DNA from 4 places in the Alishewanella sp. SMS8 genome. Region 3 is predicted to be linked to each of the others. Evidence: predicted binding sites of a transcription regulator. Region 3 holds the regulator's gene; each other region holds the start of a gene.

Region 1 (5,895 bases), 190 kb from region 3:
GCTGACTTAATAAGGTGAAAGTGAATGTATTTTTTATGGTAAATGTTTGAGATTAGAGATTAACCGCTAGATACTTAGCGTCCATATTCACTCATAACCCCTTTATATCTGCGGAAACTGGCTTTATGCCAGTTTGCTGGCTGGCCCGCACAGCCTGATAAATAATCGCTAGTATGGTTTAATGGTTAAAAACAGGGCAGCTATGCCAATAATGTCTGTGCGATTAAATTAAGGTGAACAATGTGCGTAAAACTGCGTTAGTTATATTCATGTTAGGGCTATTAGTGGCCTGCGATAAAATGCAAACCCTTTCTGAAGCGGCGCAAGTAGAGCGCACTATCCGCCAAGAAGTGAAGCGCGATGTTACGGGGTTAACTGCGCTAACTCAGGCGGCAGATGAAACCGAGTATGATGGCTTTGCCTGGCGACGGGGCGAGACTATTCAAATTCGCCAGCGCCAAAACGGTGAGTTAACGCTGTTAAAGGACGTGCAAGCCCCTGAGATTATTGCGACTGCGGTAAAACACAATATTCCCAGTTTTAGTGTGGTGCGTTATCAGCAAGGTTGGTTAGTGGTGTTTCGTACCTACGTCAGTAGCCATTGTCAGGTCGTCTATGCGTATGCTTATCACGGCAAATTGGATAACACGCCGCAATGTAGTGATGCAGTATTTGCTGAGCAGGCGAATGGTAAGTGCCAAAGCCCCATCAATGATGAGTGGCAAGTATTTAAAGAATGGTTTTTTGCCGAGTCACTGGTTGCTGAAGGTAATCCGGTATGTGCGGCTAAAGTAGCGAAAGGCTGGCAGGCGCCATTGCAAAATAGCAATTAAAAGCCGTTTTAATCTGTATTGCAGTGCGTTTGTACATTCAATTTAAGTGTGAGCGTGAAGTTGCTACACTCTGATTCTAATAGTGTTAGTAATATTTTTTACATTCATTTAATGATGTTAGATTATTGCAAAAAATGGCTTAGATTTTATATTGATTTGGCTTGATACAGCGGTGTCGTTTAATAGGGGCAAGCGATTAAATAAGTTTCCATAAAAAAATTTTAAAGAGATAGTGTACTGAATTCGGAACTATGACGTTTAATATTAATATATCCGTATGACATATCTGCACAGTAGTTGTGGGAATACCTAAAAATTGGTTAACTATTAATAATTACTGGTGCGTTTTAAGCAAAATGCACCAGTAATATGAATGTTTTACTTTTTGATTCTGCGTCTTAGAGCTAAACCTGCTAGTCCGAAGCCAAATAATGCTAGTGATACAGGTTCAGAAACACCAACGTTAGTACATTGTGGTTGGCTAGGGTTCAAAGTACAGGAATCAACAGCTTGTTGGCCGATACCAAATGAAAAATTATCCCAAATAGTGCTACCACCAGGATCTGTTCCGCCGACTCTTAAGCTAGAGACAAAAGTTGTTGGTTCAAAAACCACGCCAAAGAATTCACGATGGCCGGACCCTTTTGTAGAGTTGAAATCGAAGAGGGTTTCTAAACCAGTGTTAGCATCAGTTAATATTAACTGCATACCACCACCATCATTATCATAAACATCAAAAGCTACTGCATTTACTGGGCTTGTAAAAAAGACATCAAAACTAATTCTTGATGCGCCATTTCTAGACCCGCCTATCGCTGGTCCACTACCAAGAGCGCTAGAGTTTGAAATGCTAATATTACTTCCGTTACCTATATTTTTATACACATTACCTGCCGTGGTTGTAATACCGTTCGCACCTGTGCCAGTTGCGCCGATAATAGTGTCTAATGTATGCGAAAATAATAGAGCTTCCCAAGCAGACCTTGCTTCAGTAACTGACATAGTTACACCATTATTTAAAACATTAGATCCTTGTACTGTGATTATTGCTGCGTTGCTTGCAGCAGAACCTGATATAGCAATAGCTGCAATTAAATATTTGATTAGTCTCATAATTTATTCCATTAAGTAAAAATTGCAAGTTTTTTAAGCATTTTTCGCGCCAAATTTCATGTCATTGTTTTTATTGAGTAATATTTTAAACATCAATTTAATGTGTAAATTTTTCTGACGGTGTAGCGTATTCATTAGTTTGAAATGGAAAACTAAGTTAGAGGATACTATTACTTTAATTTTTTATCGCGACACTTTCTTTTTGCGAAAAAAAGTGTTTCAACGCAAGGTGACATTTTGCCTCAGCTGATGCGCCAAAAAAGAGCGAATTAATTCGCTGAACGTAAATTTCTCGACTATTTTTTAGTGAAAACGACTAACTTAGTTTCAGTGCGATTTTTTAAAATGCTGTTATTTATAGACTTATTAAGTTGGCTGTATTTTTGCAATGTTCCATATAACGTAATTACTTGTGAGCACTATTTATGAAACTGAGCACCTTAACCCTGGCTGTTAGCCTTACTTTAGCTGCCTGTTATGTTGGCGGTGTTATGCCTTTTTCCGCGGAGGCGGCAGAAACTGCCACGCAAAATGCGGAAGATATTTCCAAAGTGAATGGCAGTATTAAAGTGGCCGCCGGCAGCGTAGCGGGTGAGGTGAGCACCGTGAATGGCAGTATCAATGTAGCGGAAGATAGCCAGGTAAAATCGGCGTCTACGGTAAATGGTAGCATTACTTTGGCAGAGCGAGCGCAGGTTACCGGAGAGACCTCAACAGTAAATGGCAGTATTAAACTGGCCTCAGGTAGCAAGGTGATGGGCGAACTGAGTACGGTGAATGGCGACATGGTGATCAACAGCAGTACCGTAGCGGGCGATGTTAGTACGGTAAATGGCACTTTGAAAATTGAAGGCAGCCAAATCGCTGGAAATCTAACGACGTTAAACGGTAATGTTAGTTTGCTGGCAGGCTCAGTAGTGCAGGGCGATCTGGTTTATGCCGAGCGCACTGCCCGCAAAAGTTGGTTTAGCTGGTTTGGTAAGGATAAGCATAAACCGGCAACCTTAACCATCAGTGCCGATTCAAACGTGCAGGGGCAGATCATCTTAAAACAAGAGGTGAACTTGAAATTAGAAAATACCGCACTGGCAGCACGCGTGGTAAAGCAATACACCGAGTAGCGGGCCAAAAAAAGCGGCAGGTTTTCCAGCCTGCCGCTTTTAAGCGAATCATGAAACGTTTAAAGCATTAACGCAGTGGAGTGGCGTGCGCCGCACCGCGGAATACCGCGTTGATATACAACAGGTGCATGCCGTCGACATAGGCGCGGAAATTAGGCTCTTGGGTAAACGCAATAACCTGGCCACGACCTTGCGCTTGCACCATTAACAACGGTTTATGCGCAATTTGCTGGCGATTTTCTTCCCAAACAAAACCCCCAGCAACAAGCTTTTCCGGTGATGCGAAAGTCAGTACATTGCGACCATGTGCCAGCGTTAGTGGCTGATAGATATAATTGCCAACAAAGATGCTATTCACATTCGCGGGTACACCGGCGGTTAGCCAATGATCTTGGTCTACTTCGGCTCGCGCTAAAAATCCAGACACGCTATCAGGCTGCGCTTGAAATGCTTCTAAGCGCTGCTGATACAGTTCACGGTTTTCTAGTAGCATACCGGCGACTTGCGCTTCAGCTTCAGGTTTCTTTTGCTCACTGACTTTAAATTCCCGCTTGCTATTCAACAGCGGCTTATCACCTTGGATCAACCAATCGGTTGCATTACCCAGCGCCACTAACACACCGCCGCGACTAACAAAGTCGTGAATTTTTTGTTGAGCTTGCGCCCCCAAAGCTTGATTATAATTGCCTTGGCTTGCTGGCAAGATCAGTACGTCGTAATGGCGCAGTTCAGCACGTAACAGTTGTGCCGGGCGAATAGCCGTTACCGGGTAATCAATGCCTTTTTCTAAGACAAAACGCGCGCTACCGGCACTTAATGGGTTCGCCGGTTCATCCCATAACAGGGCCACTCTAGCATTAGGGATGTTCTGCACATTGCCTGAACCAAAATTTGGCCCATCTTTAATCCAGCTGCTATTAATACCGGTAACATGAGCGCCGCTGCTTTGAGCAAGTTGTTGAATTTTAGTGGCTAACTGTGGGTTGTCGGCATGGCTTAAAATTAAACTGCCGGCGGGGTAGCGCACGCCATTGCTGTGCGTAAATGGCAAGTCACTGCTTTTAACCGTTAAACCTTGCTGCAGTGCGTGGCTTAACAAGCGTGCGGCTGCCATGTCACCCCAAGGTACAATGAAGCCATAACTGGCATCGGTATTCGTGACTTTACCGGCTAAGGTGGTCTCTGGGCCCACGATTGTGTTGGCAACGTCTACCGCGCGGTTACAACGGTTTACTTCCAGGTTATACATCAACGGTAATGACCATGCCGTGACATCATAAATTTCATCAGGCAGGTTTTTCGAGCGACGGTCTTGCTGGCGAGCAATAAAGGCTTCAGCCATTTTGACGTCGTCATCTAGCAGATTGCGAATTAACTGATAAGTTGGCTGCGCGGCATTAACCACGTAAGCGCCTTGCTGATAACTGTTACCACAAGCCCGAAAATCGGCCGTGGCTTGGTTAACGGTAATGCCGTGTTGGGTGAGCACGCCCATTAATTTTTGGTGGCCAGCGGCATCACGGGTGGCAGGGAAAATATAGCTGCGGATGCCATCTTTCTCACCCTGAGTGAGCGATGTTTGCCGATAGCTGTAAAAGCGCTGTAATAGGTCTTTGGCGCGCTTACTGGCGGTTTCAAGCGTAGACATATAAGCGATAAAGTTACGTTGTACGCCATCGGCATACGTTAAAATGCTGCCATCGGTACGGCGATAGTTATGGCCGCGAGCTGATCCCATTTCGTAGGTTGTGGCGATGCCGCCATAGTACAGTGGCCAGCTGGCACCGTAGCCAGGATACATGGCATCAAAAATTTCCCGAGTAAAATAATCATAGCCAAGCTGATCAAACCATTTGGCGTTGTTTTGCCCTAACCAATCTAAGCTTTCACGCTGTGCACCGGTGACCAGTGGGTTGTAAGGTTCTGCTTCTGGGCTGAAGTAAAAACTTTGATCGCCGCCCATTTCATGCGAATCGACAAAGATCAGCGGAAACATCTGCTGTAACACTCTTACCTGATTTTTGATTTCAGGTTGGGTCAGCGAGATCCAATCGCGGTTCATATCAAACAGATAATGATTGGTGCGGCCATTTGGCCAAGGTTCGTTTTGCTCTGCTGAGAAACGATCTGCGGAGTGCGCGATACCGACTGTGGCGTAATAACGGCTAACAAAGCGGTTGCGGCCATCCGGGTTTTGCATAGGCTCGATATACACGAGGGTATTGGTCAAGATGGCTTGGGTTTGAGCGCTTTGGTCTGCGAGTAAATGATAAGCTAGGCCCATCAGCGCTTCCGGTGGGCTAATTTCGTTACCATGCACGCCGCCGGCAAGCCACACACTGGCGGGTAAGCTATTAATTAGCGCATCTGCAGAGGCTTTGTTTAAGTTACGTGGATCGGCCAAACGGCGCATATCACTTTCTAAACGGTCTAACTTGGCAAGGTTATCAGCACTACCAATCACCGCATAAAATAACGGCCGACCTTGCCAACTTTCGCCATACTTCACTAATTTGATGCGCTCTGGGTAACTGCTGGCCAGGGTTTCAAAATAATTTAAAATCTCAGCGGGCGCTGAAATGCGCTCGCCCAGCGCATGCCCTAAGCGTTGCTCAATTGAGACAACATCGTTTTGATATTGACTATCGGGAAAAAACGGCACTGTTGTTGGCGAAGCCGCCATGGCTAATGTCGGAAACGCAAGGCAACTTGCGAGATATAAGGCGCGCATAAATTAGCATCCTAAAAACGAAAAAAACTACTGTAGAAGCTCGTAAGGGTAAAGGCAAGCCGCACAGGCTAGAGTTTCGCTCAAGTTGCTATAGGCC
Region 2 (5,895 bases), 310 kb from region 3:
AATGGTGCCGCGTAAATGCTCACTTTCGGCTTTTAAGCGTTCGTTGTCAGACAGCTTACCCTGGGCGACAAATTCTGGCTTGATTGGATATTGGCTCATTAATACACATCCTTCTGATAACGCTTAGCAACCCGTAATTGGTCTAAATAGTGTTGGGCCGCTTTTTCATCTTTGCCGCCCTGTTGCTGAATGATGCTCAGCAAAGCTTGGTGTACGTCTTTCGCCATGCGATTGCCATCACCACAAATATACAGATGCGCCCCCTGCTCTAACCACTGCCATACTGTCGCAGCTTGCTGCATTAACTTATGTTGTACATAAATTTTTTCAGCCGTATCGCGGCTAAAGGCCACGTCTAATTTATTTAGCAAACCTTGTTTCAAATAGTTTTGCAGTTCAACCTGATAGAGAAAATCTTGGGTAAAATGCGGATTACCAAAGAACAACCAGTTTTTACCGCTGGCACCGCGGGCATCTCGCTCTTGTAAAAAGGCGCGAAACGGCGCTATACCGGTACCGGGGCCAATCATGATGATCGGGGTGTCGTCATTTTCGGGTAAGCGGAAATTGTTGTTTTGCTCTACAAATACCTTAATCTGCTCACCTTCCGCTAGGCGCTCAGCCAAAAAGCCTGATGCGCCACCGAGATGCAGCAGGTTAAAGGCGTTATAACGCACCACTCCCACCGTAAGATGTACTTCGTCTTCCACTTCAGCTTGAGACGAGGCAATCGAATACAAACGTGGCTGCTGCTTACGTAACGCATCCACCAATTGCTGGGCATTTAATAAACCTGGGTAATCACGCACGATGTCGATAATTTGCCGATCGGCTAAATACTGTCGCAACGCCACTTTGTCAGCCGCCAAGGTTTGTAATTCGGCATGGCCGATAGCCGTGGCATAACGACTAACAAACCCCGGATACGATTGCGTTAGCTCTAGATGCTCAATCAAGGCCTCGGCTATCGGTAGCTGCAACTCGGATAACTGCACCGGCGTATTACTGGCAATGCCGGTGAGCAATAACAACTCGCGCACTAACAACGGATCATTACGGAAATAGACCCCTAAGGCATCACCCGGTTGATAAGTTAAACCTGAACCGGCTAAAGAAATTTCGATATGCCGCACATCTTTAGTCGAGTCTCGACCTGTGATTTTTTGGTTGGTATACAATTCCGCACTAAAGGGTTGCTGCTTGTTATAGCTACTGACTGCCGCTGGCGCAGCTACACTCGTCAAATCCACCGCTACCGCACTGCTTACCTGAGCCAATTCGGGCTCCAGTGCTTTTATCAGCTGCTGTTGCCATTCCTCGGCTTGCTCAGCGTAATCGACATCTAAATCGGCACGGGCAATCAGCGCTTTTGCGCCTAATGCCGCGAAACGCTCATCAAAGTCTTGCGCCGTTTTACAAAAGAATTCATAGCTGGTATCGCCTAAGCCTAATACGGCATAGCGTAATTCAGGCAGCGCAGGCGCTTTCTTGCTAAAGAGAAAATTATAAAAACTGATGGCATTTTCGGGCGGTTCGCCCTCACCATAAGTTGAGGTGACCATCACCAACAAGCGTTCATTTTTCAAGCTGGTATTTTTATACTCGGCCAAGTCTTGTACTTTTACCGCGAACCCCTTGGCCGTTGCTGCGGCTGCAATATCCTCTGCAACATGTTTGGCATTACCCGTTTGCGAGCCAAACAACACCGTTAAGCTTGGCGCGGCAGCACTGGTGGCGGCGCTGGGTGCGGCTAACGTCTGCCCCGCTAACTGGGCACTGGCCGCTAAATAACCACTCACCCACGCTTGTTGGATCGGATTCAATTTCACCAGCAAAGCTTGCAACTCAATAATTTGCTGCTCAGACAACGGGCTAGCTTGGGCAACAAGAGACGATAAAAGCATAAAATATCCTGCAAAAAATCTAGATGATTATTTTAGCCAGCTAAAGTCATTCAGGTAAAAGAATGGATCTCTCTTCTTTATGCCAATTAGTAATTAAAAACCACTCATGCTGACCAAAACCCCTTGAAACAATGTGGTCTAATTCGCCAAAAAATAGTATTTCATGCCAACACTAAGCAGTCACAACTGCCACCTTAAAAATTAAAGCTATTAAATTCAATAATGTGCAGTTGGCATTGGCTTTGCAAACTACTCAGCGTGATTGAAATACAACCAAGGACTGATCATGAGAACCTTATTACTTATTTGCTGTGTCTTTTTTGTTGGGCAACTCAGTGCAGCAGAAAACTGTCATTTAACGTTAAAGCATGATTTACGCATTACAGCGCAAGATGTCAGCCTGCAAGCTGAAGAGCAGCCGCTGTGGCGTATTTCAAACTCAGGCCAATTGTGGCTTGCCGAGCAATTACACCCTACCGATGCCAGTACTGCGGCGCTATTACAGCAATACCAGCAAAGTGTTCGCCAGCAAGCTTTCAGTACGCTGAATTTAGTTAACAACGCTTTGCAGTTAGCCACCACCGCCTTAGAGCAAACGTTTGCAGGGTTAACTGGCCAATCAGACATGGAACAAAGCGCACTGCAACCGGCTTTTGCACACCTTCGCCAAAGCTTAGACTTAGTGGTAAGACAACAAGGCGATACCTTGCTATTGAATGGCAGCAAGCTAGAGCAACTAGACCAAGCCTTTGGGCCAGAGTTTGATGCGGCCATGGAAGACATGGTGCAGCAACTGATGGGCAATATGTTGATGCATGTTGGCAAGAGCATGTTAAGTGGTAGTGGCTCATTTGAAGATCGTATGAATGCTTTTGGCGAGCGTATGGAAACCATGGGTGAGCAACTCGAGCAAAACATGCAAGGCAAAGCCCTAGCGCTAGAAGAGCAAGCCGCAACCTTGTGTGCTGAGCTTGAACAGTTACAGCAATTAGAGCGCCAATTACAGCAACAGTTACCGGCAATGCAGCCCTTTACGCTGGTGACATTGCATAACACAAAAGCAGAATAACCCCCATCCTAACCGCGAGCTTGGCGTACGCAACTCTGTTGCCATACGCCCTTTTTGCCATCCCGCACAATAGCCTGCATAATTCAGCTTTAATAAGCAGCAATGCCTGCTGCACTATTTTTTTGGAGTGATTATGAGCATACAACGTATTGATCCTGCTAGTCGTTATTCTGAAGCGGTAATTGTGAATGGTTTAGTATTTTGTGCTGGCATGGTGCCTGACACCGACAGTAATGATATTACGCTGCAAACCCAAAACGTATTAAGCCAAGTTGATGCCTTGTTAACGCGCTGTCAAAGCAGCAAGGATAAACTGGTTGATACCACTATTTATTTAACTGACTTTGCGGATTATGCGGCAATGAATGCAGTATGGGAGCAATGGCTCAGCCCAGGCTGTGCACCAGCACGGGCAACGGTAGCGGCAAAATTAGCGGATCCGCATTGGAAAATAGAAATTAAAATCACCGCTGCACAATAATCTGAAGTTAACCGCTGAGCAGCAGGCTTGTTGCACTCAGCAAACTGCGCTGCTGTAATGTATTAAGGATCGATTGACACATGGCTGTAAAGACGTTGCTAAACAAAAAACGACTGTGGTTGCCCGCTATTTTCATCTTGTTCGGCTGGGCATTGTATCAATGGGCTTGGCCCTTTTGGCTTAATCAACTCACAGAACGCGAAGCCGAACGGATCCGTGTTATCACACCGACCTTTGTTGCTGAACCCACTTTAAACCGTTTAGACCCCGATCGTTTACTGGCCGACCTGAGCTGGTTAGCCGCTGCTGAGCGTCAAGGTCGAGCACCGGGCACACCAGGTGGTATTGCTGCCCGTTTATGGATTGCCGAGCAATTTGCCGAAATCGGTTTAACCGCTGCTGGAACCGACGGTTATTTGCACCCTTACAGCGTGGCAGAACATTTTTCTTGGCGTCGTTGGCTGCGTGGTGCGTCTTCCACTATCCCCGGCGTAGATAATGCGGCAAATGTTATCGGTTTATTACCCGGCACCGAAGCTAACCTTAAGCCACTGGTGATCACCGCACATTATGATCACTTAGGTATGCACGGCGACGATATTTACTTTGGCGCCGATGACAATGCCTCGGGTGTAGCCGCCATGCTTGAGCTGGCACGCTATTTAACGGCTCATCCTTTGCGTCATCCGGTGTTGTTTATTGCGTTAGACAGTGAAGAAAAAGGCTTACAAGGTGCGGTGGCGCTGTTCCGAACCGGCTTGTTACAACCTGCCGATCTGGCCTTTAACATTAATATTGATATGTTAAGCCGTGATACCCACCAATTATTGTATGCCGTTGGCACTTATCATCACCCTTGGCTATTACCGCTAATTGAACAGTTACAAACTCGCAGCGCAGTGAAATTACTGCCCGCCCATGATCGCCCTTGGTATCTGGCAGGTAACACGGCAGATTGGACTCTTAGCTCTGATCACGGCGTGTTTCATCAGCAACAGGTGCCGTTTATGTACTTTGGGGTAGCCGACCATCCCGATTACCACAGCCCGCGCGACACCGCCGACAAAGTAGATTTGGCGTTTTATCATCAAGTCGTTGAAACCGTGCTGCATTTTTTATTAATCCTTGATCAACAATTAACAGTGCAAATCGAGTAAATACTTGCTAATAATAAAATGTAAATATACAGTTACTACAACGTTTTCGGGCAGCCATGTCATTACGTAATGGCCGTAAAAATAGGAGGAAAAAATGAGTACAGCAATGATTTGGATCATTATTGGTGTGGTACTGATTTTAACAGAGTTAATGGCAACCAGCATTGTGGCGGTATTCCTCGGCTTAGCCGCTATCGTCGTCGGTATTTTATTGCACTTTGGGCTCATTGAATCAGCCAGCATGCAATACAGCGTGTTTGGTCTGGTCAGCCTGCTGTTGCTCTTCACCGCACGAGGCCGCTTTAAAAGCTGGTTTGTCGGCTTTACCGCTGATAGTGAGACGCAACCCAGCTCGCTGAGCCAAGATATCGGCGATCGCGTTACGGTTTTATTGGATTTTCAACAAGGCCAAGGTCGTGTGGTGTTAAATGGCGTGCAATGGGATGCGCATTCTAACGACATATTAAAAGCCGGGGATGTGGCTTGGGTAATTGCCAATAAAGGCATCCACCTCGAAGTCGCGGCCAATAAGCCACAATCGTCTTAACTTTACAGCACGTATTAATTGTAGGAGAGTGTTATGGAACAACTGGATATTCAAACGGTATTAACCCTAGGCTTTGCTGTCGCGGTGGTGATTACCATCCTTAAATCAGCACGGGTTGTGCCACAGCGTAGTAACGTTGTAGTAGAGCGTTTAGGTAAATACTCACGCACACTAGACTCGGGCTTTCATATTTTGATCCCCTTTATCGATAAAGTTGCTTACACCCACACGTTAAAAGAAGAAGTGATCGATGTTCCTCGTCAAACCTGCGTGACCAAAGATAACATTCAGGTCGGCATCGACGGTATCTTGTACATTCAGGTGATCGATCCGCACAAAGCCAGTTACGGCATTAACAATTATCGTTATGCCGCCTCGCAACTGGCTCAAACCACCATGCGCTCTGTGATCGGCCAAACCGACCTAGATAAAACCTTTGAAGAGCGTGCCAAAATTAACGAAGAAGTAGTACGTGCCCTGGATGATGCCGCAGCACCTTGGGGTGTTAAAGTGTTGCGTTATGAAATAGCCGATATTGAATTGCCAGTCAGCATTAAAGACGCGCTAGAGCAACAAATGCGCGCCGAGCGTGAACGCCGTGCTGCAATTGCCAAGTCTGAAGGTGAACGCCAAGCGATGATTAACGTGTCTGAAGGTCAAAAGCAGGAAGTGATCAACCTGTCGGAAGCCGATAAAACTCGACAAATCAACGAGGCCGAAGGTCGAGCAAAAGAAAT
Region 3 (5,895 bases):
TAAACGGTTAAAACCTGCTTTTGTGCGTGTGCCGCTAGATTTACAGCATGAACTGCCCATCACTATTTTAGCCAGTACCGTGTCGATGACTCCAGGCACGGTAAGTGCGGACATTTACCCCACTAAAGAAATGCTGGCAGAAGGTGAGGAAGTAAAACAGCGTTGGTTGTTGATTCATGTACTGAATTTAGAAGATGAAGCAGAACTGATTGCTTCAATCAAATCGCGCTATGAAGCCCCGCTAAAGGAGATCTTTCAATGTTAGAGAATGTTATCTTTTTAGTCTTTGGTATGATCAGTTTGGCTTTGATACTTAACCTATGGCGTTTAGTACGTGGCCCAAGCTTGCCAGATCGCATCCTAGCGCTCGATACCATGTATATCAATAGCATTGCCCTGATCATCTTATATGGCCTGCTGATGGGCACCTCATTGTATTTTGAAGCCGCGTTATTAATTGCCATGTTAGGTTTTGTCAGCACGGTGGCCGTGTGTAAGTTTTTATTACGTGGCGATATCATCGAATAGGAGAGAATATGCAAAATTGGATGGAATGGGTAATTGCCTTCTTTTTATTACTCGGTGGCAGCTTTGTGTTAATTGGTTCGATTGGTTTAACGCGGATGCCCGATTTTTTTATGCGCTTACATGGGCCAACAAAGGCGACCACCTTGGGTATGGGCGGTATTTTGTTAGGCTCGATGTTGTTTTTTAGTGCGGCACCCGGTGAGATCAGCGTGCATGAATTGTTGATTACTATCTTCTTATTGATCACCGCGCCAATCAGTGCACATATGCTCATTAAAGCTGCCCTGCATCATCAGACTGAGGCGATTGCGCGGACTACAGGTGAGCAAGAACTCAAGCGAGGGCAATTACAAAACAGCAGTCGTTCGCATATTAAGTCGAATTTACCCTAAAAAACCTAGCAATAGCGTAAAGCACAAGCTTTACGCTATTCGCCAAAACCGGTATTAATTAATAAAGTAATCGCGTCTAATGCTTCAGCAGCGTCAGGGCCTTCGGTGGTCACTGTAAGGGTTTTACCTTTACTACTGGCCATCATCAGCAAGGCCAGTACGCTGCCGGCATCTGCTGTTTTACCATCTTCTTGCACTAATTCTACTTTGGCATCAAATTGCTGGCTTAACTGCACTAGCTTGGTTGCGGCACGTGCGTGTAGGCCTAGGGCATTAATAATCGTGACTGTTGCAGCTAACTTATCGGCCATGATGTCTGACTAATTCCCGATGGCGAATTTGTACATCTTCGCGTTGGCTGCGGTAGGTTTCGGCTAGGCTTTGTGCGATATACACTGAACGATGCTGGCCACCTGTGCAACCAATCGCTATCGTTAAGTAGCTGCGATTGTTACGTTCGAGATGAGGTAACCAGCTGGCGATAAAGGTATTGATCTGCCACGTATATTTTGCAACCACGTCTTGTGAGGCGAGGTAATCTTTAACTGGCTGATCTAAACCTGTGAGCGGTTTCAGATCCGGCTCCCAATGTGGGTTGGGTAAAAACCGCGCATCGAACACAAAATCGGCATCCTTTGGAATACCATATTTAAAACCAAAGGATTCAAAGAGTATCACTAAACGGCCGGTCTTTTGGCCTAAGATCCGCTCACGTAATTGCTCGGCCAGTTGATGCACATTCAGCTCAGTGGTATCGATATATAAATCGGCGCGGCTAGAGATAGGATCTAATAACTGTTGTTCACGTGAAATGGCTTCATCGAGCGACATCGCTTGATGGGATAGCGGATGCAAGCGACGCGTTTCGCTAAAGCGCTTAATTAGCGTGGTGTGATCCGCATCCAAATATAAAATCGTCAGTTCCAGCTTGCGCGGCAGATACGACAAAATGTCTGATAACTCATCGGGATCGCTCGGTAAGTTACGCACATCAATACTCACGGCAACGCGTTCATATTGGCCCATTACTGCAGTTGCCAGAGTCGGTAATAGATTAACCGGGAGATTGTCGACGCAGTAATAGCCGAGATCTTCCATGACTCTTAGAGCAACCGATTTGCCAGAGCCTGAGCGACCACTGACGACGAGTAGTTTCATGACTCACCTGTTTTTTGGCTATAGTCGAGTAGTAGCTGATACAGTTGTTCATCTGACTCGACATGGCGGATTTTTTTGGTTAAGTCTTTCTGACTCAACAATTTGGCAATACCGGATAACGTACTTAGGTGCGTTTGGCATTGCTCAGTGGGTATTAAAATAGCGCAAAAAATATCGACGGCTTGGTTATCTATCGCATCAAACGCGATAGGGTCTTTACTGACCACAAACACCAAAATCGGTTGAGTTACGCAGTCAAGTTTGCCGTGAGGAATGGCGATACCGCCACCGATGCCGGTTGAACCGAGTTTTTCACGGGTCATTAAGGCTTCAAGAATCGTGTATTCAGATAGTTCGGGAAGCTGCTGGTGAGCCAGTTCGGCGATATATTCGAGGATACGTTTTTTACTGTTAAATAGAACTGCACTTTTCGTGCAGTTCTCCGCTAACATTGCGTTTAAATTCATAATAATGTCTTAGTGTCGTGACAGTTTTTCTTTGTGTTTAATGACCTGCCGATCGAGTTTGTCTATTAACTGGTCAATCGCAGCATACATGTTTTCGTTCTCAGACACCGCAAACACTTCGCCACCGGTGAGATGGATTTTAGCTTCGGCAATCTGTTGTAATTTTTCCACGTTTAAGATGACATGTACATTATTAATGTTCTCGAAATGACGCTCTAGCTTAGCAAATTTATTCTCGACATAATCTTTTAAGGCTTCGGTAATTTCGACGTGACGGCCTGTTAAATTGATTTGCATAGACTCTTCCTTTTAGTTAAGACACTTACAGCAGGGTCTTTCGTTGATTTGACGGCGGAATAAACAACGATTCGCGGTATTTAGCGATAGTTCGCCTAGCCACGTTTATCCCTTGTTCTAACAAAATCTCCGCCATTTTACTGTCACTTAGCGGTTTTGCCGGATTTTCTGCCGCCACCAATTTTTTAATAAAAGCACGAATGGCAGTGGAAGAACATTCACCACCACTCTCTGTACTAACATGACTGGAGAAAAAGAACTTAAGTTCAAAAATTCCACGTGGTGTATGCATATATTTATGAGTGGTGACGCGTGAGATCGTCGACTCATGCATACCGACCATTTCTGCAACATCATTCAATACCATCGGTTTCATGGCTTCTTCACCATGCTCAAAAAAGGCTTGTTGTTGCTGCACAATGCAATTGGCTACTTTGAGTAAAGTATCGTTTCGGCTTTCTAAGCTCTTTAAAAACCATTTAGCTTCTTGCAAGTGCGAACGAATAAATTGCGTATCAGCGGAATTTTTAGCGGTTTTGCTCATCGCCGCATATTGCTGATTGATCCGTATTTTGGGCATAGCGTCAGCGTTTAATTCGACTTGCCAACGACCTTTTACTTTTGTCACCGTGACATCAGGAATCACATACTGCTGTTCTTGTTTAATCACATCAGCACCCGGCCGTGGATTTAAACTGTGGATCAACTGCATGACTTCCTTTAACTCTTCTTCTTTGAGTTTAGTCACGCGCATCAAAGAACGAAAGTCTCTATTTGCTAAAAATTCGGTATAGTTGCTAATAATGAGTTTTGCATCATTTAAATAGGGGGTAGTTGGCTCAAACTGCCGTAACTGCACCAGTAAACACTCTTGCACCGAGCGCGCGCCAACCCCGACCGGATCAAATAATTGAATGCGTTTAATCACGGCTTCAACTTCGTCGGCCTCGACCTCGTTAGATTGCAGTGAGTCGAGTATTTCTTCGCAGCTGATACTTAAAAAACCATTGTCATCGATGGCTTCAATAATGATCTCAGCAATAGCCCGGTCGATTTCAGAAAAGGGCGTCAGTTGCATTTGCCAACGTAAATAATCTTGCAGGGTATCGCTGGTTTCACCCTGATACACCATATCGTCATCAGGCATGTTGCCACTGCTAACAGGGGCGGCACTGACTAAGTCATCCCAGTTATTATCTAGCGGTAAATCTTCTTGGATGTTTTGTTGATTCAGATCATCGCTGGTATCGCGATCGGCAGCGTCTTTTTGCTCTGAGTTTTTGTTGCGTGGATCGTCAAGGGTATCGCGATTGATATTGCCAAGACTGTGATCAACCTCATCTGGCTGACGTTCGAAATCATCATCGCCTTCGAGTAACGGGTTCGCGTCTAACGCTTCCTGTATTTCTTGCTGTAGCTCAATGGTAGACAACTGTAATAGGCGTATCGCCTGTTGCAGTTGTGGCGTCATGGTAAGCTGTTGTCCTAGGCGGAGTTGCAAAGAGGGCTTCATGTACCTGTAATTCTCTCCTGAATGCGCAGTTGCGTTCTATCTTCTTTACTATAGCCTGAATTGCTCACCTAGGTATACATCACGTACCTGCTGATTTGCTAGAACATCTTGCGGAGAACCGGCTGCAATCAGTTCGCCATGACTGACAATATAAGCGATTTCACAAACATCTAACGTTTCACGCACATTATGGTCAGTAATGAGAACACCAATGCCACGTTGGGCGAGGTGTTGAATGATTTTTTTGATATCAAGTACTGAAATCGGGTCAACGCCAGCGAACGGTTCGTCTAATAAAATAAAAGCGGGATCAGCGGCTAATGCTCGCGCGATCTCAACCCGACGACGCTCGCCACCAGATAACGCCATCCCTAAACTGTTGCGGATATGGCCGATATGAAATTCTTCTAATAAATCATCGGCAATTTCAGCGCGGCGTTGCGTGCTTAAATCTTTGCGGGTTTGCAAAATGGCCAATAAGTTTTCATGCACAGTCAATTTACGAAAAATCGAGCTTTCTTGCGGTAAATAACCAATGCCGGCGCGGGCACGTTGGTGGATCGGAGCAAAAGTAATATCTTGCTCGTTGAGGGTAATGGTGCCTTTATCCGAGGGAACTAAGCCAACAATCATGTAAAAGGTTGTCGTTTTACCTGCACCGTTAGGGCCCAATAAACCGACGATTTGCCCTGCATTGACCTCTAAGCTGACATCTTTCACTACCTGCCGGCTTTTATAGCTTTTGGCGAGGTGCGAGACCACTAACTTCATGGATTGTCCTTGTTTTCTGGGGTGAAAATCGTGGTAACGCGACGATTTTGCTCACCTTCAGCACTTAATTGTTGTAATTCAATGTTGTAACGGATCACGGCACCGCGCACTAAGCTACCGCTTTGCATCACTTCGGCATTACCCGATAACGTTAAAATTCGGCTGGCACGGTCAAATCGGATCTCATTCGCTTGAGCGGTTACAGGACGATCACCTTGCAGAGTTTGTGAATAGGTCGCCGGTGAGCCTGTTGTAATAAACACCTCTTTACCTTTACCAGCACTGGCGTCGACTTCAAGTTTGTCTGCTTTGATCAACATGGACCCCTGACGTACGACAACGTTATCGGCATAACTGGCAATGCTGTCAATTAATGAGGCTAAGGTTTTATCTGCATCGACCGAGATGGGCTGTTTATGATCCGGTTCGGCGGCCAAACTAACGGCAGAAAAAAAGGCCAAAACAATCATTAAGCTATTAATTTTCATTGAAATATACCGTCTCTAAATGCTTTTGCAATTGTATGGTTTCTTTTGTTAAATCGACATGCATACCTTGCCCTTTAATGAAAAAACCGGCGCCGGTGATCTGAACGATTTCATGCGTATGAATACTTTTTTCAGGCAACATCAGTTGTAATGAGGCCGTTTCAACGCGTTCTACTAAACCTAGGGTTTGTTTGTTTTGCAAAACCACTTGGTTTTCCAAAATAATCTTATCTTCAGGAAACCAGACACCTTGTAAGCTACTGATTTCCCAAGCAGGCTGA
Region 4 (5,895 bases), on a different contig from region 3:
AACTATGTAAATGGCATTTTTATGATAAACAGGGGAATTTGACGGTTACAATTATGGGGCCATGTCCGTAATTGTAATAGTATCAGAAGGCACCTATACCGAGAGTAAGTTAACCACTGGTAAAGGGATCTGTGACTCCACCTCTTCTGAAAGCTATATGATGCGCTCATCACTTACGCCTTGGTTCATTAGCTCACGTATTATGACCAGCACCTTTGCCGATAGCGGCGCTAAAAATGTTGAAAATCCTCGGCATATTTTAGAAATGCAGGATAACCCTGAAGAAATGCAGGAGATCTTAGCGGATATCCGCAGTTTCTTAGCCGATCGCGAAACCATTGCTAGCATTACAAACTCGCAAGATCTAACCAATACTGAGCGTTTATATCAGATTAACCAGCAATCACGTGCCATGCCGCTGACTGCGGACCAAGCCGCCTTAGCCACACCGCAGCAAGACGCAGATGCCAGTTTGTCGATAGAGAAAACAGAGTGATAACATCGCCAGCCCTCGAGGCTGGCAGTGTTTAACGGGTAATGCCCGGATAAAGCGAGCTGATGACAAAGTGTGGAACGAGCAATTGCGAACTGGCGGCTACGACCTTGCTGTGAAAATTGATGATGCGGGCGTTCACCATGATACCGCGTGGTGTGAAGATCATCGTACCCGATAAGACAAAATCAATTTGCTGCATCATATCGAGTTTTGCGTGATCACGGCTAAATACAAAATCGCCATTGCGGGTAATTTGGATATCGCGCGTGGTTTTAAAATCGACTACTTGTAAACCAAATTGCTGCAGTTGGTGAATAAAGCCTTCTGCTAACTGATTGCCAACGATATTAGTCCGATTTAACTCACCATCTAAATCGACAAAAGAGGCGACCGCGATGCGAGATTCTGTTGGGAAATAATGAAAGTTCTCAACCAGCTGCATTGCCATTTGCGCTACATAGTCGTTGAGCTGCTTATTCGATTGTAAACTGGTGACATATTGATAAGGTACTGACCAGCCTTGCTGCCGATCAGTATTCATTGCTTTAGCTGACGGCTCAGGTCGAATCGTATTGCTTTGCGCTGCACCATGAGATGGCGCACGCACCTCAGAATTACAATGACCACTGGTATCGCAAGGTATGTAAGCTTGCTGACTTTGATGATGCGTTTGGCAGCCCAGCAACAGCGCTGCCCAACTGAGCAGCAGCAGGTTCTTCTTTATCATGGCGTTCTCCTAAAAACTGACATAGCATGTCAGTTCTTTATCGACCCATGCAAGTCTTTCTTTAGCGCCAAAGGGGTTAACCCTGCTTTAATTTTAATGTGGCATCGCCATGCTGCTGCAAAATGGCATTATAGACTGCTGCAGGCACAAAGGTTCGCGCCGCAGAGATCACTCTTTTGCTATCAATTTGAATTAAACGCGCATTGAGCATAATGCCAGCTTGATGCAGCGTGGCAGTGCCGGTAACAACATATTTAATCGGTAACTCTGCAGAAAGCTCGTTAAAATCACGGCTGAGTACGAAGTCTCCTTGCGGGGTAACTCGAATATAATCTGTGACTTTATAATCTAATACCGGCACACCAAACAAATGCAAATCGTAAATAATCGCTTCGCTAAGATGATTGGTAAACACAGAACCTTGCTGTAAATCGGTATCAATAAACGCCAAATCGGTTACCGCCACCATCGCATTCTCATCGGCATTATGGTGATTAGTCATCAACTCTTGTACTAAATTACGCGCATAATTATCCAGCGTTACCACGGGGGTTTGCCGATAGTGTTGTGTGACCGATTGCGGTTCAAAGGCTTGTTGGTTGGCAATGCGCTGCTCTCGAGCCAGTTCTCCCCGCATCGTCACCGCATTCTCTGGCACAATTTTCGGCTGCTGGCTAGGCTGTTGCACGCAAGCGGTTAAGCTAAGGACAACTAAACTGATAACAAAAGCTCTCATGGTTTCTCTCCGATCCGATCACTACGGAATAAATAATTACCGCGTTTTTGTATTTTATCTGGGCTCCACATCACATTGTGTGGCACAAAATCGGTGGCAGCGGCGATCACTTGTTGATTATCCAGCTCAATCAAACGTACATTAACCACTAAACCATCTTCTTGCACGGTATAGGTGCCGGTTAATAATGCTCTGGCACCATGCTGTTGGCGTAACGCCGATATCTGCCGAGATAGCGCTTGCTCATGATCGGTTTGCAATAACAATTCTTGGCGTAAGCGCAGATCTACAGCGACAAAACCTCGTTGCACCGCTTCGCTAAGCATACTTTCAGCAAGTTGATTCGCTAAATCAATTTCTTGCTCACTTAATTGCGCCAGGCTCAGTTGTCGTGTCGGTAGAAAACTGCTGACCGCCAACGGGCTACGAAAGTGCTCACTACTGATCGACGCAAACAGTGTTTGTGCTAAACGATGCGTGTAAAAATCTAGTGGCCGTGCACTCAAACCAACGGCAGAAACTTGCCGTAATGGCATTTTGACAGTGGGTTCAGGCTCTGCTTTTTGCGCGCAGCCACAAAGCAGCAACAATATTGCGCTGGCAAGAAGATATTTCATGATCACCTCATCCTGGTCGAATACTGTTTTAAAGCAAAAACCACGCCAGAATTTTAGCTGGGATCTTGACGCTAAGGTGTTTTAAACGAAATACCAGAGCTTGTTGACAATAAGTGTGAAATTGCGACTATCGCTAGGTGTGATTTAAGACGACGAGATGTTATTGCCGCACCCTACAGACTTTGACTAAAAAATAACTCAGCATTACGCCAAGTTAAGTTAGTTAAGCAAATCGCGTTATGCTAAATACTCAACTGCTCGGCATTATGCATAACGCTGTCAATGCACAGCGTTATGCTGTTTGCCTACTATCGCCAAAGCCGCAGCAAGGTTTAGCAATTAAACACTGAACGGGTATTTAATGGCTGGATGCGATTGATAACCTTCTAAGGTAAAGTCATCAGGAGTGACCCATTGCTCAATATCGGCGAGTGTTTTGATATTGGGGTTAAGGTGTAATTTCGGCAGCGGGAACGGCTCACGGAGTAGCTGCTGTTTTAATAATGGTAACTGATTTTCGTAAATATGCGCATTAACGATTTTATGATAAACCTTGCCAGGCTTATGCCCGGTAATTTGCGCGATTAAAGCCAATAACACAAAGCATTGTACTTGATTAAAGTTCAGACCCAGAGGCACATCACAGCTGCGCTGGTAAGAAGTCAGTGATAAAGTATCACCAAGTAAACTGAAGGTATGCGTGTGCATACATGGCCGTAAGCAGCCTAATTCAAACTCACCTGGGTTATAAAAAGTCAAAATTTCGCCACGATCATCAATCCCTTGCGATAAGTTGTGAACGAGTTTTTGTAACTGATCTAAGCGCGAGCCATCAGGCTTCTGCCAGCCACGCCCTTGCACGCCATAAACACGGCCTAAATCATCAACCCCTTTGCGGGCGGGATTATTTAACCACGCTGCATTTTCGTTGGCATTCGCATTCCAGGTGTTACAGCCCAGTTCGCGAAACTGCGCAGCATTGTCATAACCACGAAGATAACCTAATAATTCGGCGATGGCGGCTTTATAGTAACTTTTACGCGTGGTTAATAACGGAAACTCATTCGCAGCGACATTGTATTCAAGATCAGCATTGATCACCGTTAAGCAGCGAGTACCCGTGCGTTGGTTATCAACCCAAACCCCTTCATCAATAATGCGCTGACAAAGTTTTAAATACTGCTTCATTGGCTACTCACTCCTGACGCTCTGCCTTGCTTGAACGAAAACACCATAATCCCGATGCCGGCTAACATCATGGGTAAGCAAAGCCATTGCCCCATGGTCATGCCAAGTGATAATAAGCCCAGATGTGCATCAGGCTCACGGAAGAATTCAACGGTAAAACGTGCCAAACCATAACCTAACAAAAAGACCCCACCGACCACACCAACCGGTGGACGCAAGCGTCGCACAATTAGAATAACAATAAATAGTAATAGGCCCTCTAACGCCACTTGGTAAAGCTGCGATGGGTGTCGGCCCAACGCACCCGCGCCCGGAAAAACCATCGCCCAAGGCACATCAGTAGTACGGCCCCACAATTCGCCATTGATAAAGTTACCAATTCGCCCAGCCGCTAAGCCCAGTGGTACCAATGGCGCCACAAAATCGCCCAGCGCTAGGTAAGCTTTTTGATACTTACGTGCAAACAAGGCCATCGCAGTGAGTACACCGATTAAACCGCCATGGAATGACATGCCGCCTTCCCAGATCCGAAATAAATACAAGGGATCGTTGAGCACAGTGGCAAAATTATAAAATAAAATATAGCCAACACGACCGCCTAACAGCACCCCCACAAAACCGTAAAACAACAGATCACTAACCTGTTCGCTGTTCCAACCTGAACCCGGTTTAGCTGCAGCACGATTCGCCAGCCAATAGGCTAAACCAAAGGCTAACAAATACATCATGCCGTACCAATGAATTTTTACCAGCCCTAGATCGAGTAAAACCGGATCGAGATTAGGAAAGGGTATTGCCGAACTTGTCATAAACTTCCTTAATTACTGACGACTGCAGTGGCAGTGACTTTACAATGAAATTAGATTATCAGGCTGGGATATTTAGGCTCTAAGCTTAGTTAACAACTGTTTTTGCTCTAAAAAGCGTTGCACTTCTGCTCGTATTTGTTTGGGTGAATGGCACTGCAGCACCTCTGTGAGTAGTTGCTGTAATTCGGCCAACTCAACCCGCCGTAACAACCATTTTATGCGCGCTAAATTACTGCTGTTCATACTAAAGCGCCGAAAGCCCATCGCAGCCAGTAACAACACCCCGGCGGGCTCGCCACCCAACTCACCACAAATACTAATAGGAAAGTGGAGCGCCTGAGCATCTTGCCCTAAACGGTATAACGCACGTAGTACCGACGGATGCAAGGCATCATACAAATTCGCTACTCGTGCATTGTTGCGATCAACAGCTAACAAATATTGGGTTAAATCGTTAGTACCCACCGAGCAAAAATCAACTTTTGCCGCAAGCTCTGGCAACAAATACAAGGTTGAGGGCACTTCAATCATCACGCCAATTTTTGGCAGCGGTAAAGTGATTTCTAACTCATCACTTAACTCAAAACAAGCTTGCTTCACCAAACGAATGGCTTCATCCACCTCGTGCAAATCGCAAATCATCGGTAGTAAAATATGCAAATTATCATGGTCGATATTAGCGCGGATCATGGCGCGAATTTGCACCAAGAAAATCTCTGGATGGTCTAGGGTTAATCGGATACCGCGCCACCCCAAAAAGGGGTTCTCTTCAATAATACTAAAATAAGGCAGTGCTTTATCCCCACCGACATCGAGCGTGCGCATAACGACGGTTTTACCGGGATAACTGCCTAGCACTTGCGCATATAAATCGACTTGGTCTTGTTCTGTCGGAAATTGGTCACGAATGATAAACGGAAATTCTGTGCGATAAAGCCCTACGCCATCCGTGTATTGGGCGTGGACATTTTCTAACTCAACGGCTAACCCCGAGTTCACCATAAACTTAAATTGCTCACCACATTTTGAAGCCGATGGTAAACTAATTTCTTCCATATAACGTGCATTTAGCGCAACGTCTTCAGTGATAAGCCGCTGATATTCATGGCAGAGTGCTTCAGAGGGTGATAACAAAATATGACCTTGGTAGCCATCTACAATCACGCGCTGCGCATGCCAGTGCAACAACGGTAACTCACTCACCCCCATCACGGCTGGGATCCCTAAAGCGCGAGCCATAATAGCAGCATGCGAGTTTACGGAGCCTCGCAGTGAAACCACAGCAACTAATTGCTCACGTGGAATTTCGGCCAGCATAGTCG

The links. The regulator sigma-54, encoded in region 3, starts transcription at its own class of promoters, with help from an activator protein. The targets are predictions, from matches to a motif close to GTTGGCACGNNNNTNGNNT.
Region 1: the regulator sigma-54 is predicted to act here: its motif matches at 1,982-2,000, upstream of ORJ01_RS06360 (PEP-CTERM sorting domain-containing protein).
Region 2: the regulator sigma-54 is predicted to act here: its motif matches at 2,134-2,152, upstream of ORJ01_RS06835 (DUF2884 family protein).
Region 4: the regulator sigma-54 is predicted to act here: its motif matches at 2,608-2,626, upstream of ORJ01_RS10490 (FlgO family outer membrane protein).

What each region holds. Positions count from the first base shown of each region.
Region 1 is NZ_JAPJEA010000001.1:1,375,568-1,381,462, reverse strand. Features, by position in the region: gene ORJ01_RS06365 (hypothetical protein) at 243-833, shown strand; gene ORJ01_RS06360 (PEP-CTERM sorting domain-containing protein) at 1,212-1,946, opposite strand; gene ORJ01_RS06355 (hypothetical protein) at 2,372-3,067, shown strand; gene ORJ01_RS06350 (M14 family zinc carboxypeptidase) at 3,135-5,798, opposite strand.
Region 2 is NZ_JAPJEA010000001.1:1,493,802-1,499,696, forward strand. Features, by position in the region: gene cysI (assimilatory sulfite reductase (NADPH) hemoprotein subunit) at 1-99, opposite strand, end outside; gene ORJ01_RS06830 (assimilatory sulfite reductase (NADPH) flavoprotein subunit) at 99-1,904, opposite strand; gene ORJ01_RS06835 (DUF2884 family protein) at 2,191-2,973, shown strand; gene ORJ01_RS06840 (RidA family protein) at 3,107-3,454, shown strand; gene ORJ01_RS06845 (M20/M25/M40 family metallo-hydrolase) at 3,535-4,611, shown strand; gene ORJ01_RS06850 (NfeD family protein) at 4,706-5,158, shown strand; gene ORJ01_RS06855 (SPFH domain-containing protein) at 5,192-5,895, shown strand, end outside.
Region 3 is NZ_JAPJEA010000001.1:1,182,514-1,188,408, reverse strand. Features, by position in the region: gene ORJ01_RS05495 (Na+/H+ antiporter subunit E) at 1-265, shown strand, start outside; gene ORJ01_RS05490 (K+/H+ antiporter subunit F) at 259-528, shown strand; gene ORJ01_RS05485 (Na+/H+ antiporter subunit G) at 537-920, shown strand; gene ORJ01_RS05480 (HPr family phosphocarrier protein) at 956-1,231, opposite strand; gene rapZ (RNase adapter RapZ) at 1,221-2,078, opposite strand; gene ptsN (PTS IIA-like nitrogen regulatory protein PtsN) at 2,075-2,548, opposite strand; gene hpf (ribosome hibernation promoting factor) at 2,555-2,842, opposite strand; gene ORJ01_RS05460 (RNA polymerase factor sigma-54) at 2,868-4,355, opposite strand; gene lptB (LPS export ABC transporter ATP-binding protein) at 4,404-5,126, opposite strand; gene lptA (lipopolysaccharide transport periplasmic protein LptA) at 5,123-5,614, opposite strand; gene lptC (LPS export ABC transporter periplasmic protein LptC) at 5,604-5,895, opposite strand, start outside.
Region 4 is NZ_JAPJEA010000003.1:34,240-40,134, reverse strand. Features, by position in the region: gene ORJ01_RS10510 (hypothetical protein) at 1-71, shown strand, start outside; gene ORJ01_RS10505 (hypothetical protein) at 62-496, shown strand; gene ORJ01_RS10500 (FlgO family outer membrane protein) at 528-1,223, opposite strand; gene ORJ01_RS10495 (FlgO family outer membrane protein) at 1,300-1,959, opposite strand; gene ORJ01_RS10490 (FlgO family outer membrane protein) at 1,956-2,576, opposite strand; gene ORJ01_RS10485 (thymidylate synthase) at 2,916-3,764, opposite strand; gene lgt (prolipoprotein diacylglyceryl transferase) at 3,761-4,573, opposite strand; gene ptsP (phosphoenolpyruvate--protein phosphotransferase) at 4,646-5,895, opposite strand, start outside.